Regions from separate parts of the Pantoea sp. USHLN298 genome, predicted to be linked through region 3. Evidence: predicted binding sites of a transcription regulator. Region 3 holds the regulator's gene; each other region holds the start of a gene.
The links. Region 3 encodes PurR, which represses purine synthesis genes. Its sites were predicted from a motif close to CANGCAAACGTTTGCNTG; they were not measured.
Positions count from the first base shown of each region.

Region 1: a site for PurR is predicted at 1,756-1,773, ahead of purT (formate-dependent phosphoribosylglycinamide formyltransferase). Genes of this name have one in related genera too.
Region 2: a site for PurR is predicted at 2,031-2,048, ahead of purE (5-(carboxyamino)imidazole ribonucleotide mutase). Genes of this name have one in related genera too.
Region 4: a site for PurR is predicted at 2,649-2,666, ahead of rbsD (D-ribose pyranase). Genes of this name have one in related genera too.

Region 1 covers NZ_JBBCRO010000002.1:504,380-508,591, reverse strand. Annotated here, with positions in the region: gene WFK59_RS07090 (bifunctional 4-hydroxy-2-oxoglutarate aldolase/2-dehydro-3-deoxy-phosphogluconate aldolase) at 1-502, shown strand, start outside; gene purT (formate-dependent phosphoribosylglycinamide formyltransferase) at 538-1,716, opposite strand; gene WFK59_RS07080 (tellurite resistance TerB family protein) at 1,885-2,541, shown strand; gene WFK59_RS07075 (prolyl oligopeptidase family serine peptidase) at 2,657-4,212, shown strand, end outside.
Region 2 covers NZ_JBBCRO010000001.1:208,102-212,313, forward strand. Annotated here, with positions in the region: gene ybbP (putative ABC transporter permease subunit YbbP) at 1-42, shown strand, start outside; gene purK (5-(carboxyamino)imidazole ribonucleotide synthase) at 376-1,440, opposite strand; gene purE (5-(carboxyamino)imidazole ribonucleotide mutase) at 1,437-1,946, opposite strand; gene lpxH (UDP-2,3-diacylglucosamine diphosphatase) at 2,077-2,793, opposite strand; gene ppiB (peptidylprolyl isomerase B) at 2,793-3,287, opposite strand; gene cysS (cysteine--tRNA ligase) at 3,500-4,212, shown strand, end outside.
Region 3 covers NZ_JBBCRO010000001.1:924,391-928,602, reverse strand. Annotated here, with positions in the region: gene WFK59_RS04440 (C40 family peptidase) at 246-1,031, shown strand; gene cydH (cytochrome bd-I oxidase subunit CydH) at 1,090-1,179, opposite strand; gene purR (HTH-type transcriptional repressor PurR) at 1,461-2,486, shown strand; gene punR (DNA-binding transcriptional activator PunR) at 2,483-3,388, opposite strand; gene punC (purine nucleoside transporter PunC) at 3,495-4,212, shown strand, end outside.
Region 4 covers NZ_JBBCRO010000008.1:260,011-264,222, reverse strand. Annotated here, with positions in the region: gene rbsC (ribose ABC transporter permease) at 1-704, opposite strand, end outside; gene rbsA (ribose ABC transporter ATP-binding protein RbsA) at 701-2,209, opposite strand; gene rbsD (D-ribose pyranase) at 2,217-2,636, opposite strand; gene WFK59_RS20380 (YgiW/YdeI family stress tolerance OB fold protein) at 2,820-3,221, opposite strand; gene qseB (quorum sensing response regulator transcription factor QseB) at 3,384-4,055, shown strand; gene qseC (quorum sensing histidine kinase QseC) at 4,043-4,212, shown strand, end outside.

The sequences.
Region 1 (4,212 bases), on a different contig from region 3:
AACGCTGCGTACGCCGGTGGCGATGGATGCGCTGCGTGCGATGATCAAAGAAGTGCCGGAAGCGATTGTCGGTGCGGGTACAGTGATTAATCCTCAGCAACTGCAGGAAGTGACCGAGGCGGGCGCGCAATTTATCATCAGCCCTGGCGTCACGGAGTCGTTACTGAAAGCTGCCGTTGAAGGCCCGGTTCCGTTGATTCCTGGCATCAGCACCGTTTCAGAACTGATGACCGGCATGGACTACGGCCTGCGTGAGTTCAAATTCTTCCCGGCGGAAGCCAACGGCGGTGTGAAAGCGCTGCAGGCGATTGGCGGGCCTTTCCCGCAGGTGCGTTTCTGCCCGACCGGCGGTATCTCTCCGGCCAACTACCGTGACTATCTGGCGCTGAAAAGCGTGCTGTGCATTGGCGGTTCGTGGCTGGTGCCTAACGATGCGCTGGAAGCGGGCGACTGGGATCGGATTACCCGACTGGCGCGTGAAGCGGTAGAAGGGGCGAAGTAAGTTCTGGCGGTGAGCCGAGGCTCACCGCCTTGATATTATCCCTCGACCTTCACCGCTGCCGCGCTGGCGACCGCACGCGCAATCGCCTGAGTGGTGGTGTCACCGCTGGCCAGCGCCACGCCCAGCCGGCGCTGTCCGCTGATCTCTGGCTTGCCGAACAGACGCAGTTGCAGACCGGCACCCAGCGCCGCCCCGACATTCACGAACTGCACATTCTGGCTGGTCAGCTGCGGCAGGATCACCGCCGACGCAGCCGGACCATACTGGCGAATGCCGCCAATTGGCAGACCGAGGAAGGCCCGGACGTGCAGCGCAAATTCTGACAGATCCTGTGAAATCAGCGTCACCATGCCGGTGTCATGTGGACGTGGCGACACTTCGCTGAAGATCACCTCATCACCGCAGACAAACAGCTCAACGCCAAACAGTCCATATCCGCCCAGCGCCTCAACCACCTGCGCTGCAATCGCCTGCGCCCGCTGCAGCGCCAGATCGCTCATCTGCTGCGGCTGCCAGGATTCACGGTAATCGCCATCTTCCTGACGATGACCAATGGGTGCGCAGAAATGAATGCCGTCCACCGCACTGATGGTCAGCAGGGTTATTTCAAAATCAAAGGTCACGACGCCTTCGACGATCACCCGACCGGCACCGGCACGGCCGCCTTGCTGCGCGTATTCCCATGCGCTGTCCAGCTGGCTGGCATCACGGATAAAGCTCTGGCCCTTGCCGGAGGAGCTCATCACCGGTTTCACGATGCAGGGAAAGCCAATCTCCGCGGCAGCCTGGTCGAAACGCGCTTTGCTGTCGGCGAAGCAGTAACGGGAGGTCGGCAGTGACAGCTCTTCGGCAGCCAGACGACGAATACCTTCACGATTCATGGTCAGCTTTGCCGCCCGGGCAGTCGGCACCACGCGCTGTCCCTGCTGCTCCAGTGCCACCAGGGTGTCGGTGGCGATGGCTTCAATTTCCGGCACCACGAAGTCAGGTTTTTCCTGCGCGATCAGCGCGGCCAGCGCCTCGCCATCCAGCATGTTGATCACATAGCTGCGATGCGCCACCTGCATCGCCGGGGCATCGGCGTAGCGATCAACGGCAATCACTTCCACACCCAGACGCTGACACTCCAGCGCCACCTCTTTACCCAGTTCACCTGAACCTAATAGCATCACACGCGTGGCCGCAGGGCGCAGCGCAGTTCCGAGAGTCGTCATAAATTCACCTAAGCAGTCACAAAATGCGCGCGCAGTATAAACGAAAACGATTGCGTACTCATCTTTCTTACCGAACGCTCCGCCGTTTGCCTTACTTTTCCCGCTCTGACGTTTCCTGACATCTTTTTCGTCAGGATGACGGACTACCATCTTAAACAGGAGTGGATGATGAACAACTGGTTGCAACAAATTCAGTCGGTACTGGCGAAGAAGGGCGGCGACAGCAAGTCTGGCGGTGGTTTAAGCGATATGCTGGCACCGGGCGCGTTGGGCGGCCTGGCGGGTATGCTGATTTCCAGTAAATCGTCACGCAAACTGTTAACCAAATATGGCGGCAAAGCGCTGATCATTGGCGGCGGTGCTGCCGCAGGCGCGGTGCTGTGGAACAAATATAAGCAGCGGGTCAGCGAAGCGCACCAGAATGAACCTGACTTTGGCGCAGCGCAGACGCCCATTGACCTGCGCGCCGAACGTCTGGTCACAGCGCTGGTATTCGCCGCCAAAAGTGATGGTCATATCGACGATCAGGAACGGGCAGCGATTGAGCAGAATATTCATCAGTCTGGTTACGGTCAGGAGGCGGAACAGCTGATTCAGAAAGCGATGAACCGCCCACTCGATCCGCAGTGGCTGGCCGCCGACGTAAAGAACGAAGAGGAGGCGCTGGAGCTTTACTTCCTGAGCTGCGCGGCGATCGACGTCGATCATTTTATGGAACGCAGTTACCTGTCGGCGCTGGGCGATGCGCTTAAAATCCCGCAGGATGTCCGTGACGGTATTCAGCAGGATATCGTGGCAGAGAAGGCCCGCTTACCCGCCAGTTAATCCCCCACTGGCCACCTCCGGTGGCCAGCTTGCTGTTTCCGTACCAGTTGAAGCTTGGCTTCCTGCGCCTTTGGTGCCACGCTTACAGATCATTACTTTCACGGAGACGGATGTCATGAAAGCACCCATCGCAAAGAAAATACCGCATGAGATGACGCTGCATGGTGAAACGCGCGTCGATAACTACTACTGGCTACGCGACGACAAACGTGAAGATAACGAAGTTCTCGATTACCTGCGGGCTGAAAATAATTATGGCCGTAAAATCATGGCCTCTCAGCAACCGCTTCAGGAGCGGGTACTCAAAGAGATCATCGATCGTCTGCCGCCGGAAGACCATTCGGTGCCCTATGTAAAGAACGGGTATCGTTATCAGAGTCGCTATCAGAGCGGCAATGAATATCCGGCTTACTATCGGCAACCCGCCGACAGCGCGGAGTCTGATGAATGGACCTTGCTGCTCGATGCCAATCAGCGCGCCTCGCACAGTGAGTTTTACACCATGGGCGCGCTGCACATCAGCCCGGATAACCAGGTGATGGCGATGGCAGAAGATTTTCTGTCGCGGCGGCAATATGGCATTCGCTTCCGCAATCTGCACAGCGGCAGCTGGTATCCGGAAGTGCTGAGCAACGCCTCCTCCAGCTTTGCCTGGGGCAACGATTCCCGCACCGTCTACTATGTGCAGAAGCATCCACAGACGCTGCTTTCTTATCAGGTCTGGCGGCATGAGCTGGGAACGCCGCAGTGCGACGATCAGCTGGTGTATGAGGAGAAGGATGATACGTTTCACCTCAGCGTGCATAAAACCACCTCAAAACAGTTCATCCTGATCGCGCTGTACAGCACGACCACCAGTGAAATTCAGCTGATCGACGCTAACTTCCCGGATGCGCTACCGCATGTGTTCCTGCCGCGCCGCCGCGATCATGAGTACAGCCTCGACCATTACGATCACCAGTTCTTTATCCGCTCGAATCGCGACGGCAAGAACTTCGGACTTTACCGCACCCGATATCTGCCTGAGTCCCGCTGGGAGACGTTGATCCCGGCGCGGGATCATGTGGTGATGGAAGATTTCCAGCTATTCCGTGACTGGCTGGTGGTTGAGGAGCGCCAGCGCGGCCTGACCAGCCTGCGCCAGATTAACTGGGCCAGCGGCGAAAACAGCGGCATCGCGTTTGACGATCCGACCTATGTTACCTGGCTGGCCTATAACCCGACGCCCCGCACCAGTAAACTGCGCTACGGCTACTCGTCAATGACCACCCCAACCACGCTGTTTGAGCTGGATATGGATACCGGTGAACGCCGCATTCTGAAACAGACGGCGGTAAAAGGGTTCGACGCGGACGACTACAAAAGCGAGCATCACTGGATCAAAGTCAGCGATGGCACCGAAGTGCCGGTTTCGCTGGTCTATAACCGTAAATACTATCAGCCGGGCCAGAACCCGATGCTGGTCTACGGCTACGGTGCGTATGGCAGCAGTATGGATGCCGATTTCAGCGTCAGCCGTCTGAGCCTGCTGGATCGTGGCTTTGTCTATGCGCTGGTTCAGGTTCGCGGCGGCGGCGAGTTAGGCCAGCAATGGTACGATGCGGGCCGCCTGCTGAATAAGATGAATAGCTTTACCGATTTTATCGACGTAACCCATGCGCTGGTGGCGCG
Region 2 (4,212 bases), 720 kb from region 3:
CTGAAAGGCAAAGCGCTGTTCAGGAAGTTTGATGCGGCATGATGCGGCATAAGGAAGGGCTGAGTTTAACCCTCCTCCAGATCGCATGTCGTCAGCATCCGGTCGTCTTCCCGATCGCAGCCAGAACCAGCAAGCGGGTCACGGGAAACGCAGAGCAATGCGTCACGCCGCCTGGATAAAAACGCCGCAACGTATTGGCCCGGCAACGGGCGCACCTCAGGGATGAGGTGCGCAGTGGTGCGTGCCGGGCTGGCAGGGATGCCGTTTTTGCGTCTTTGCGATCGTTTCCCGTGACCGGCGTCTGCCTCTGACTTAACGCGAACTGCGCCATCGCGCTCAGCCGCCTGATAAAGCCATCAGCAGGCGGTGCGGAGATTACAGTTTCTCAACCGCCCAGGCGATACCGCTGGCGTACTCTTCCGGTAGCTGTGGCACCAGCGCGTTAAGGGCCGCCCTGAGCCGCGCGGTATCACCGTCGGTCAGGTTAAGATGCCCGACCTTACGGCCCGGACGCACCTCTTTGTCATACCAGTGCAGATGCACCAGCGGCTGCTGCAACCAGTCAATGTTCACGGCGGTGCCAATCAGATTGACCATCACCGACGGCGCAAACACCACCGGCTGTGGCAACGGCAGCCCCAGAATTGCCCGCAGATGCAGTTCAAACTGGCTGATCGAGGCGCCATTCTGCGTCCAGTGACCGCTGTTGTGAACGCGCGGCGCCAGTTCATTAATCAGCAGACCGTCCGGCGTGACAAAACACTCCATCGCCATTACGCCGACGTAGTTCAGTTCCTGCATGATGGCGCTCAGCATCGCTTCCGCCTGCTGCTGCCGGGCCTGATCCGCCACCGGCCACGCCACGCTGGTGCGCAGAATGCCATCCTGATGCAGGTTGTGGGTCAGCGGATAGAACACCGTGCCACCATCGTGACCGCGCGCACCGACCAGCGACACTTCGCCGGAGAAATTAATTCCCTGTTCGACGATGCATTCGCCATAGCACTCTTCCGGCAACGCATCGGTTTCACCGGCGCGCAGACGCCACTGGCCGCGACCGTCATAGCCGCCGGTGCGACGTTTCACAATCGCCAGTTCGCCGAGCGAGTCAAACACTGACGGCCATTCGCTTTGGTCGGCCAGCAACTGCCAAGGCGCAGTCGCAAGATGGAGCTGATCCAGCAGCTGTTTCTGAGTAAAGCGATCGGCCAGACGCGGAAAAATCTCGCGGTTCACAAACGCCGGGTGGCTCGCCAGTTCACGCGTCAGCGCGGTTTCCGGCCAGCGCTCGATTTCGGCGGTGATGACGCTGTCGGCCATCGGCAGGGCAGCCGGATCGGCATCCAGACCCACCGGATAGACCGCAATCCCCAGCGGTTCACCCGCCTGACGCAGCATACGGCCTAACTGACCGTTACCGAGTACGCAAACCGGCTTCATGCGTCCTCCCGCGGATCGGGATGATTCAGCACCTCATCGGTCTGGCTCTGACGCCAGTTCGCCAGCCGTGATGCCAGCGCGCCGTCGTGAATCGCCAGAATCTGCGCCGCCAGCAGTGCGGCATTGGCGGCACCGGCTTTGCCGATCGCCAGCGTACCGACCGGAATCCCGCGCGGCATCTGCACAATCGAATAGAGGCTATCGACGCCGCTCAGCGCGGCGCTCTGTACCGGCACGCCCAGTACCGGCAGCAGGGTTTTAGCCGCCAGCATACCCGGCAGATGTGCCGCGCCACCCGCGCCAGCAATAATGACCTGAAAACCCTGGTCAGCAGCGGTTTCGGCAAAGCTGAACAGTTTATCGGGCGTACGGTGTGCGGAGACCACTTCAACATGGAAGGGCACGTCCAGGCTGGTAAGGATTTCCGCAGTGAACTGCATGGTGGACCAGTCACTTTTAGAACCCATAACAATCGCGATGCGGGCCGGGGCGGCGTTGGATGACATGCGGTCAACTCCTGTGAATGAACAAACAGACCTGGCCGGGCGGACAGGTTTTGAAGGGCACAGAGAATAGCATGAGAAGCGAGCAAGGAAAACGGTTGCGTCGGGCGAAAGGGGCGGATTTTCCCGACGATTAAAAGTCGAAATCGATCAGCTGAATGCCGCTGGCGTCGAGCTGAATCATCGATCCCCGGCTGTGCCAGGCACCCAGTACCGCGCGCTGCGCGGTTTCATCCTGTAGCGTCAGCTGATGAATGGCCGGACGGTGGGTATGGCCGTGGATCAGCAGACGTACCTGCTGGCGCAGCATAGTGGCGGTGACCGCCTCGTGGTTCACATCCATGATGGAGATGGATTTATGCTGATTGGCCTGTTTGCTGTCGGCACGCATCCGGGCGGCGATGCGTTTACGCAGCGACAGTGGCAGCGCAAGAAACAGCCGCTGAATCCACCGGTTATGGACTTTAGCGCGAAAACGCAGATAGCCGGCGTCGTCGGTGCAGAGCGTATCGCCGTGCATGATCAGCAGGCGGTGGCCGTAGAGCGTCAGAACCTGTTCTTCAGGCAGCAGCGTCATCCCGCTGGCGCGGGCGAAGCGCTGACCGATCAGGAAATCGCGATTGCCATGAATAAAGTAGATCGGAACGGAGAGGGCGCGCAGGGCGCTGGCGACCTGCTGATGCAGCGGATTCGGATCGTCGTCACCAATCCAGGCTTCAAACAGATCGCCAAGAATATAGAGCGCGTCGCAGTGTGGCGCTTCGCGCTGTAAAAAATGCAGAAAACCGGCGGTGATCGCCGGTTCTTCCTGACACAGATGGAGGTCTGCGATAAACAGGGTACGCGACATTACTCGCTGACGGTCACTTTCTGGATGATTACGTCATCTTTCGGCACATCCTGGTGCATGCCGCTGCGGCCAGTAGAAACGCCCTTGATTTTCTCGACCACATCCATGCCTTCAACCACTTCGGCGAATACACAATAACCCCAGCCCTGGACGCTTTCGTCACGGAAGTTCAGGAAGTCATTGTCAGCCACGTTGATGAAAAACTGTGCGGTCGCAGAGTGCGGCGCTGAGGTACGTGCCATGGCCAGCGTACCTTTGGTGTTTTTCAGGCCATTGTTGGCTTCGTTCTGGATTTCATCTTTGGTGGCTTTCTGCTTCATGCCCGGCTCGAAGCCGCCGCCCTGAATCATAAAACCATTGATCACCCGGTGGAAAATGGTGTTGTCGTAGAAACCTTCACGGCAGTAATCCAGGAAGTTCTTTACGGTTGCCGGCGCTTTATCATCGAAGGTTTTGATTACGATATCGCCATGGTTCGTCTGGAAAGTTACCATTATTGTCGTCCTGTAAAGGTTGTCGTCAGTTGCTGAGGCCGCTTTATCGGTTGGCGTGCCTCTTTTTGTCGACCGTTCTTATATCATAATTTCTGCTGACGCGTCAGCAGCGCGGCGCAGTTGGCTTGCTTTGCGTCGCGCGAGCGATAAAAATACGGCACAATGTCTGGATACTTAAAAGTGTCAACCACACGCCAATACGGAACCGTTCAATGCTTAAGATTTATAACACCCTGAGTCGACAGAAAGAGGAATTCAGACCCATTCATGCCGGTAAGATCGGGATGTATGTTTGCGGCATCACGGTGTATGACCTCTGTCACATTGGTCATGGGCGGACGTTCGTGGCGTTTGACGTGGTGGCACGCTATCTGCGTTACCTCGGCTACCAGCTGGACTACGTGCGTAACATCACCGACATCGACGATAAAATTATCAAGCGTGCCAATGAAAACGGCGAGAGCATCGAAACCCTGACCAACCGGATGATTGGTGAGATGCACAACGATTTCGCTGCGCTGGGCATTCTGCCGCCCGATCAGGAGCCGCGCGCCACGCGCCACATCGCGGAGATCATTGAGCTGGTGGAAACACTGATCGCTCGCGGTCACGCTTATGTGGCGGACAATGGCGACGTGATGTTTGATGTGCTTAGCGATACCGATTACGGCGCGCTGTCCCGTCAGGATCTGGAGCAGCTGCAGGCGGGCGCGCGGGTTGAAGTCGCCGACGTGAAGCGCAACCCGATGGACTTCGTGCTGTGGAAAATGTCCAAAGCGGATGAGCCAGCCTGGTCATCGCCGTGGGGCAATGGTCGTCCCGGCTGGCACATCGAGTGCTCGGCAATGAACTGCAAACAGCTCGGCACCCATTTCGATATCCACGGCGGCGGCTCCGATCTGATGTTCCCGCACCATGAAAACGA
Region 3 (4,212 bases):
CCCTGATGCCACCCGGTTATTAACGGCCAGTAACATATTAATAATTTGCAATAGTTTTGCCGATATAAGACGCTGAAAATGTTCATTTTCAACGCAATTGCGTGAGGCCGAAAGATTAATAAAAAAAGGCGTTACTGTTTTCAAACGAACTGGACTAGAATGGCATCGGCGCTGATCCTGGATCAGATTATTCCCAACTTTGTCGCGGTGCGTAGTGGCCCTGACAACTTAACTAAAACCGGACTATGCGTTTAATCATTACGCTTTTCATTCTTGCCTTTGCGCAACTGTTCTTTAACATCGCTTCTGCCTCACCGCAGGCGCCGGTGAATGTCAGTTCGCATAAAGCAGAGAAAAAGAGTGCGCGCGAAGATGAGCGCCGCAAGCGTCGCCCGCTGAAAACGGCGGCAAAGAAAACACGCGTCAGTCCGATTCAGAAGCTCAAAGTCAAAAAACAGAAAAAAAGCGAACTCACCGCCAGCCATCTTCCCGCTAAGAAAAGTAAAACCTCCCTTAAAACGGCCAGTAAAAAACGCTACGGCCACCAGCGTTCGCTTAAAACCGTTGACGCCAGCAGCAGTGACACCGGCACCATTAAAATGAGCAAGTCACATCGTCAGCGTTACCAGAAAGCGCGCGAAACGGCGATGACCAAGTTGATGGGTCAGTTAGGCAAACCTTATCAATGGGGTGGCACCTCACCGCATACCGGTTTTGATTGCAGCGGCCTGGTCTGGTACGCCTATAAAGATTTGGTCAAGTTCAAGATCCCGCGCACCGCCAATGAGATGTTCCATCTGCGCGACGCCGCGCCGGTTAAACGTGAGTCACTGGAGAAAGGCGATTTAGTCTTTTTCCGCATCAATGGCCGCGGCACCGCCGATCACGTTGGGGTTTATCTCGGCAACGGCAAATTCATTCAGTCACCGCGTACCGGCAAAGATATTCAGATCAGTGCGCTGGGTGAAGACTACTGGCAGCGCCACTATATTGGTGCGCGTCGGGTCATGACGCCAAAGACCATTCGCTAACGCAGCCGTTGGGCGATCGCCAGACAGCAAAAAGCCGGGCCATGCCCGGCTTTTTCGATCAGTGCAGAATCGCGGTGAAGCTAAAAGCGACAATCATCAGCAGGCAGCCGACGGTAGTCATCAGCGCCAGTTTCAAATCGGTACTCATTTAACTCTCCTTAGTCACAATTTTTGTGGGGTTAAGCCATTTTCCCACAGGACCGGGTAAAAATCTCGTTTTATCCGCCCAGCCTTGTTAGAATCCTGCCTTTGTTGCGCAACGCGCGCAGCCCCGGTTCCGTTTGCTCTCTTTTCAGGCGCTCATTACCCGCCAGTCGCCCTGTTTACCGGTCAGAAAACCTGCATAATTGCGCAGAAAACCCTGAGCAGACGCAAACGTTTAACATTATGCTTATCATTGCGTTAGATAAGCCCTGGAGTCCGATTTTAATGGCAACAATTAAAGATGTGGCAAAACGCGCCGGCGTCTCAACGACCACCGTTTCGCACGTCATCAATAAAACGCGTTTTGTCGCTGAAGAGACGCGCAACGCCGTCTGGCAGGCGATTCAGGAACTGCACTATTCGCCCAGCGCCGTGGCGCGCAGCCTGAAGGTGAATCACACCAAAACGCTGGGCCTGCTGGCGACTTCCAGCGAAGCGCCCTACTTTGCTGAAATTATTGAAGCAGTGGAAAACCACTGTTTCGACAAAGGCTATACTCTGATTCTGGGTAATGCGCACAATGATCTGCAGAAGCAGCGCGCCTATCTCAGCATGATGGCGCAAAAGCGCGTCGATGGGCTGCTGGTGATGTGCTCTGAGTATCCGGACGATCTGCTGAAAATGCTGGAAGAGAACCGTAACATCCCGATGGTGGTAATGGACTGGGGCGAATCCCGCGCCGACTTTACCGACACGGTGCTGGACAATGCGTTTCAGGGCGGTTATCTCGCCGGGCGTTATCTGATTGAGCGTGGCCATCGCGAGATTGGCGCCATCCCCGGCCAGATGGAGCGCAACACCGGTGGCGGACGTCACGCCGGCTTCCTGAAGGCGCTGGAAGAAGCGGGTATTCAGCCGCGTGCCGAGTGGATTGTCCAGGGTGACTTTGAACCTGAATCGGGCTATCAGGCAATGCAGCAGATCCTGTCGCAGAAACAGCGCCCGACCGCGGTGTTCTGTGGTGGCGATATCATGGCGATGGGGGCGATTTGCGCCGCCGATGAGATGGGATTGCGCGTGCCGCAGGACATTTCGGTGATCGGCTATGACAATGTGCGCAACGCGCGCTACTTCGCGCCGGCGCTGACCACCGTTCATCAGCCGAAAGCGCAGCTGGGTGAGAAAGCGCTGGAGATGTTGCTGGATCGCATCACCAGCAAACGTGAGATTTCTCAAACCATCGAAGTGCATCCAACCCTGATTGAACGTCGTTCCGTAGCTGATGGTCCGTTCCGCGACTACCGCCGTTAATCTTCGCTTAACCACTCCTGATTAAGCGTTTGCGCATCACCCAGATAGCTGAGTAACCAGCCGGTCGCCGGTGATGCGCGATCTTCCGCCCAGCTGACACAACAGGGACTCTCCGGAAAAGCCACCGGCAGGGTCAGCTCCACCAGCGCGCCGCTGTCCAGCAACGGCCGGGCCAGATGACCAGGCACCATCGCCACGCACAATCCCGCCAGTACGCAATCCAGCCCGGTCTGCCATTCCGGCACCACCAGCCGACGCTGGTTGTCGAGCGTCCACGTCATCCGGCGTGGCAGCGCGCGCGAAGTATCTTCCAGAACCAGCGACGGCCAGCTGCGCAGGGTATCGTCATCTATCTGGCTCACTTCCGTCAGCGGATGGTGGTTCGCGACTACGCAGCGCCAGTTGAGCGTCCCCATATCGCGAAAGGCAAAGCGGCCGCCGACCGGGATCGCCTGAGTCGCGCCGATAGCAACCTCCACCCGGCCATCCGCCAGCGCATCCCAGACGCCGTTGAACACTTCATAACTGATGTGCAACTCCATGTCAGGAAAGTGCCGGTAAAAATCCTTCACTAATTGTCGGGTACGCTGCGGCTTGACGATACAGTCCACCGCAATACTTAACTGCCCGCGCCAGCCGTTGGCCAGCTGCTGACACTGGCGGCGGGTGGCGAGCATTTTTTTGATGACGCTGCGCCCTTCCCGGACAAAATGCTCTCCCGCAGGGGTTAATACCACCTCACGATGCTGACGTTCAAACAGCGGAACCGCCAGCCAGGTCTCCAGCTGGCGCACCGTGTAGCTGATAGCCGACGGCACCCGATGCAGCTCCTGCGCCGCCGCGCTGAAGCTGCCACCGCGCGCCACGGCATCCACCACTTCTAACGCATATTCTGACCACATATTCTGCCTTCAAATTTTTTAACAGCAATAGGCAAATATTAGCGTTTCACAGCGGCAAACGCACCTTTTACACTCTGCCGCGTTCAACCTGCAAAATGAGAATCAGATGTCACCGTCAAAAGGATTTATGCCTTATCTCGCTCTGCTGAGCATGCTGGGCTTTTTAGCCACCGATATGTACCTGCCCGCGTTTGGCGCGATGCAGCAAACTTTCAATACCTCGCCTGGCCTGATCAGTGCCAGCATGAGCCTGTTCCTGGCCGGTTTTGCCTGCGGTCAGCTGTTCTGGGGTCCGCTCTCCGATCGCATCGGGCGTAAGCCGGTGCTGCTGGCCGGACTGGCGCTGTTCGCCGTCGGCTGTGCCGGTATGCTGTGGGTAGAGGATATTTATCTGATGCTGGCGCTGCGCTTTGTTCAGGCGATTGGCGTCTGTGCGGCCGCTGTCAGCTGGCAGGCGCTGGTGGTCGATCGCTATCCGGCCGCACGTGCTAATAAGGTGTTTGCCACCATCATGCCGCTGGTGGCGCTTTCGCCAGCCCTGGCACCGCTGTTAGGCGCGTGGCTGATTGGTCATTTCCACTGGCGTTCGATCTTCCTGGTGCTGACGCTGATTGCGCTGGCCTTGATCCTCACGACGCTGCGCCTGCCGTCGGGCCGCAAAGCAACGGGCAACCAGGGCGCAAATCCGGGCTTTTTTACCCTGCTTAAATCCCGGGTTTACAGTGGTAACGTGCTGATTTATTCCGCCTGTTCCGCCAGCTTTTTCGCCTGGCTGACCGGCTCACCCTTTATTCTGGCCGATCTGGGCCTGTCGCCCGCCGATA
Region 4 (4,212 bases), on a different contig from region 3:
GCCAGCGCGGCCAGCATACCGCTCAGCGAATAGACGATGACCTTGACGCGATTAACATTAATACCGGAGAGGCGGGTTGCGGCCTCATTGCCGCCCAGCGCGTAGATATAGCGGCCAAGACGGGTGTGATGCAGCATGTACCAGGCGGCAATAAACACCAGCGCCATCAGCCAGACCGGAGCAGGAATACCCAGCGGACGCCCGATACCAAACCAGCCCAGCAGATCGGCGTTGGCATTAAAGCCGGTGCTGATTGGACTGCCGTCGGTGTAGACCATGGTGACGCCACGCAGCAGCAGCATCATCACCAGCGTGGCAATAAATGCCTGCACCTTACCGCGCGCCACAATGGTACCGGTCAGCGCACCAATCGCGGCCCCCAGCGCCAGCGAAGCCGCTACTGCCACCAGCGCATTCACTTCCATCCCGACCAGCGAGGCCCCGACAGCACCGGTCAGCGCCAGCAGTGAACCCACCGAAAGATCGATGCCGGAGGTCAGAATCACCAGCGTCATTCCGACCGCCATAATAGCGTTCACCGAGGTCTGCTGCAGAATGTTGAACAGGTTGGCCACGGTAAAGAAGTTCGGGCTCTGACTCGCCACCACGGCGATTAACACCACCAGCGCAATCAGCGACTTTTGTTCCAGTAACCAGCTTTTGCTAAACCAGCGACGGCTGGCAGGTAAAGTTTGGGTCGTCATACCACTAAATCCTCGCTGTGTTGCTTGCCTACGGCGGCGGCCATCAGGCTCTCCTGCGTGGCTTCTTCACGGGTAAATTCGCCGCTTAAACGGCCTTCATGCATCACCAGGATGCGATCGCTCATGCCTAACACTTCCGGCATCTCAGAAGAGACCAGGATGATGCTCAGCCCTTCGGCTTTGAACTGGTTAATCAGCTGATAAATCTCTTTTTTGGCACCGACATCAACGCCACGGGTTGGCTCATCAAGAATCAGCACGTTGGGACGGGTCATCAGGCCGCGGGCAATCGCCACTTTCTGCTGATTGCCGCCGGAAAGCAGGCCGATCGGCTGCGACATAGAGGGCGTTTTGACGTTGAACAGCCGGATAAAGTCGCCTACCGCCAGCTGCTCAGCCGCGTGCTTCAGCGTGCCGCCGCCGTGACTGAAATAGCGCAGCGCGGTCAGCGACATGTTCTCTTTCACCGACATACCCAGAACCAGGCCGTCACGCTTACGATCTTCAGAGATATAGACGATGCCGTTCGCCAGCCCGTCCTGTGGCGAACGCGTCACCACTTCGCGACCGCTGAGCCACAGGCTGCCCTGATGACGCGGCAACGCGCCATAGAGCACTTTCATCAGTTCAGTGCGGCCCGCGCCCATCAGTCCGGAGATGCCCAGAATCTCTCCTTTGCGCAGGCTGAAACTGACGTTATGCACGCCGGGACCGCTGACGTTGTCGACTTTCAGCCGCACTTCGCCCGGTGTCTGATCGAGATGCGGATATTGATCTTCCAGTTTGCGGCCGACCATCATTTCGATCAGGCTCTCTTCGGTCAGTTCGCTGACCGGACGCTCCGCAATAAACTGGCCGTCACGAAACACCGTGACGTCATCGCAGATCTCAAAGATCTCTTTCATGCGATGCGAGATGTAGACGATGCCGCAGCCCTGCGCCTTCAGTTCATTGATTACCCGAAACAGCGACAGCGTTTCGGTATCCGTCAGCGCATCGGTCGGCTCATCCATGATGATCACCTGCGACTCAAAGCTCAGAACTTTGGCAATTTCGACCATTTGCTGATCGCCAATCGACAGATCGCCCACCAGCTTGTGGCTGTTGAAGCGCAGATTTAACCGCTTCAGCAAGGCATCCGCTTCGGCATACATGCGCGCCCACTGGATGCGGCCAAAACGGTTAACAAATTCACGACCGAGGAAAATATTCTCCGCCACGGTTAACTGGGGGATCAGATTCAGTTCCTGATGGATAATGCCGATGCCCGCTTCCTGTGAGGCTTTAGGGCCATTGAACCGGGTCTCTTTGCCGAGCCAGTGCAGCGAACCGGCATCAAACTGATAGATCCCGGTCAGCACTTTCATCATGGTGGATTTACCGGCACCGTTTTCACCGACCAGCGCCATCACGCGTCCTGCCCGGACATTCAGTGAGGCACCCTTGAGGGCTTTCACCCCAGGGAACGATTTTTCAATGCCGTTAAGCTGCAGTAAAGGTTGCATAGCGGCCTCAGAAGGTGACGCCGGCGCTCAGGATGACATTCGCAAACGGAGAACACTCTCCGCTGCGAATGACCGCCTGACTGCGCTGCGTCTGTTGTTTGAATTGTTCATGGCTGGTGTAGCTGATGGTGATGCAATTCCCCTGGTGCTGTTGCAAGGCTTCGAGCACGGCGAGCAGTGCGCTATGGAGCGGCGGATTGTGCTGCTTAATCTCCTCCGCGATCAGGGCGCTTTCTACCTGCATCTCAAGCGTGACGGCATTGACCACCTGCATAAAATCGGGCGTACCCGGCGTCAGTGCTAAGTCAATGCGTTGCGGTCCTGCCGGAATCGGCAAACCGGCATCGGCAATCGTCAGCGTATCCGTGTGTCCCAGGCGGGCAATCACATGAGAGAGTTCAGCGTTTAACAAGCGACCTTTTTTCATCTTTTCACTCCACAGCGAAACGTTTCGCTGACAGGAGTGTATGAAAAGCCGCCAGCAACTCAATCGGGGAGAGTGAAATTTGTGATCGTTATCGAAACGTTTCGCTCACGCGGAGGGAAATTTGAATTAGGGCAGATAGCGGGGCAAAAAAAAGGACCGCCGAAGCGGTCCCGATCGCGGCGATTAAGGCAGTTTTCTGACCTGCTTAACGTCCATTTCGATGCTGTTGAAATCTTTATCCAGCTCACCGGTCAGCTCAACGGTATCCTGAGGCGAGATAGTCTGGCCGTTCCAGTGCTTGTGGTCGATTTCGACTTTCATGGTGCCGGTCTGATCGCGGAACAGATAATCTTCATCGCCGATCTGCTTTTCCAGCTTACCGCGAACGGTGATCCAGCTTTCGTCGCGCATATCTTCAGCCTGCTTCACGGTCACCACGCTGGTGTGGTCGGCGCTGAAGCCGCCCTGTTTCGTCTGGGTCTGCGCCGCCGGGGCATTAGGGTCGGTAAAACCGCCTTGCTGTGCAGCCAAAACCGGGGCAGATGCCAGCATAACGACGGCTAAAATTGCAGCGTGCTTTTTCATTTTGTCACCTCTTTTCCATGATGTGTTTCGTTTTGTTGAACCCAGTTAACCATAGGCTTCTTAACAGCTTCTTAAGAAGTAAAAATAAGCAATTTTCGCCGAAATCAGCTGTACAAGCCGCGGTCTGCTTCGTATAAAGCGCTATCAACGCAGGGAGAAATGATGCGTATTTTACTGATAGAAGACGATCGCTTAATTGGCGACGGTATCAAAGCGGGGCTGGGCAAGCTGGGATTTAGCGTCGACTGGTTTACCTCCGGTGAGGCCGGTTTTCAGGCGCTGCACGCCGCGCCCTGGGATGCGGTGGTGCTCGATCTCTCACTCCCCGAACGTGACGGGCTGGATATTCTGCGACAGTGGCGACAGCAGGGAGAGGATGTGCCGGTACTGATCCTGACGGCGCGCGATGCGCTCGATCAGCGGGTCGAAGGCCTGCAGATGGGTGCCGATGACTACCTCTGCAAACCCTTTGCCTTAACCGAAGTGGCCGCCCGACTGCAGGCGCTGATTCGTCGCCGGCATGGTCAGCTGCAACCCGAGTTGCGTCACGGCAAGGTCGTACTGATGCCTGACAGTCACAGCGTCCTGTGCGATGGCGAAGCGATTGAGCTGAAAAGCCGTGAACTGGCGCTGCTGGAGCTGTTTATGCGCAATCCTGGCCGGGTGCTGACCCGCAGCCAGCTGGAGGAGAAGCTCTACAGCTGGGATGCTGACGTCTCCAGTAATGCGGTAGAAGTGCATATCCATCATCTGCGGAAAAAACTCGGCAGCCAGTTTATTCGCACCCTGCACGGTGTGGGTTATACCCTGGGAGCGGCTGAATGCGATCGGTAAGCCTGTTCCTGCGCCTCGGCATCGGTTTTGTGCTGCTGCTCGGTATCTGCTGGGCCAGCGCCAGCCTCAGCGCATGGCATCAGACGCGGGAAACGATTGACGAGCTGTTTGATACCCAGCAAATGCTGCTGGCAAAACGCCTGCTGACGCTTGATTT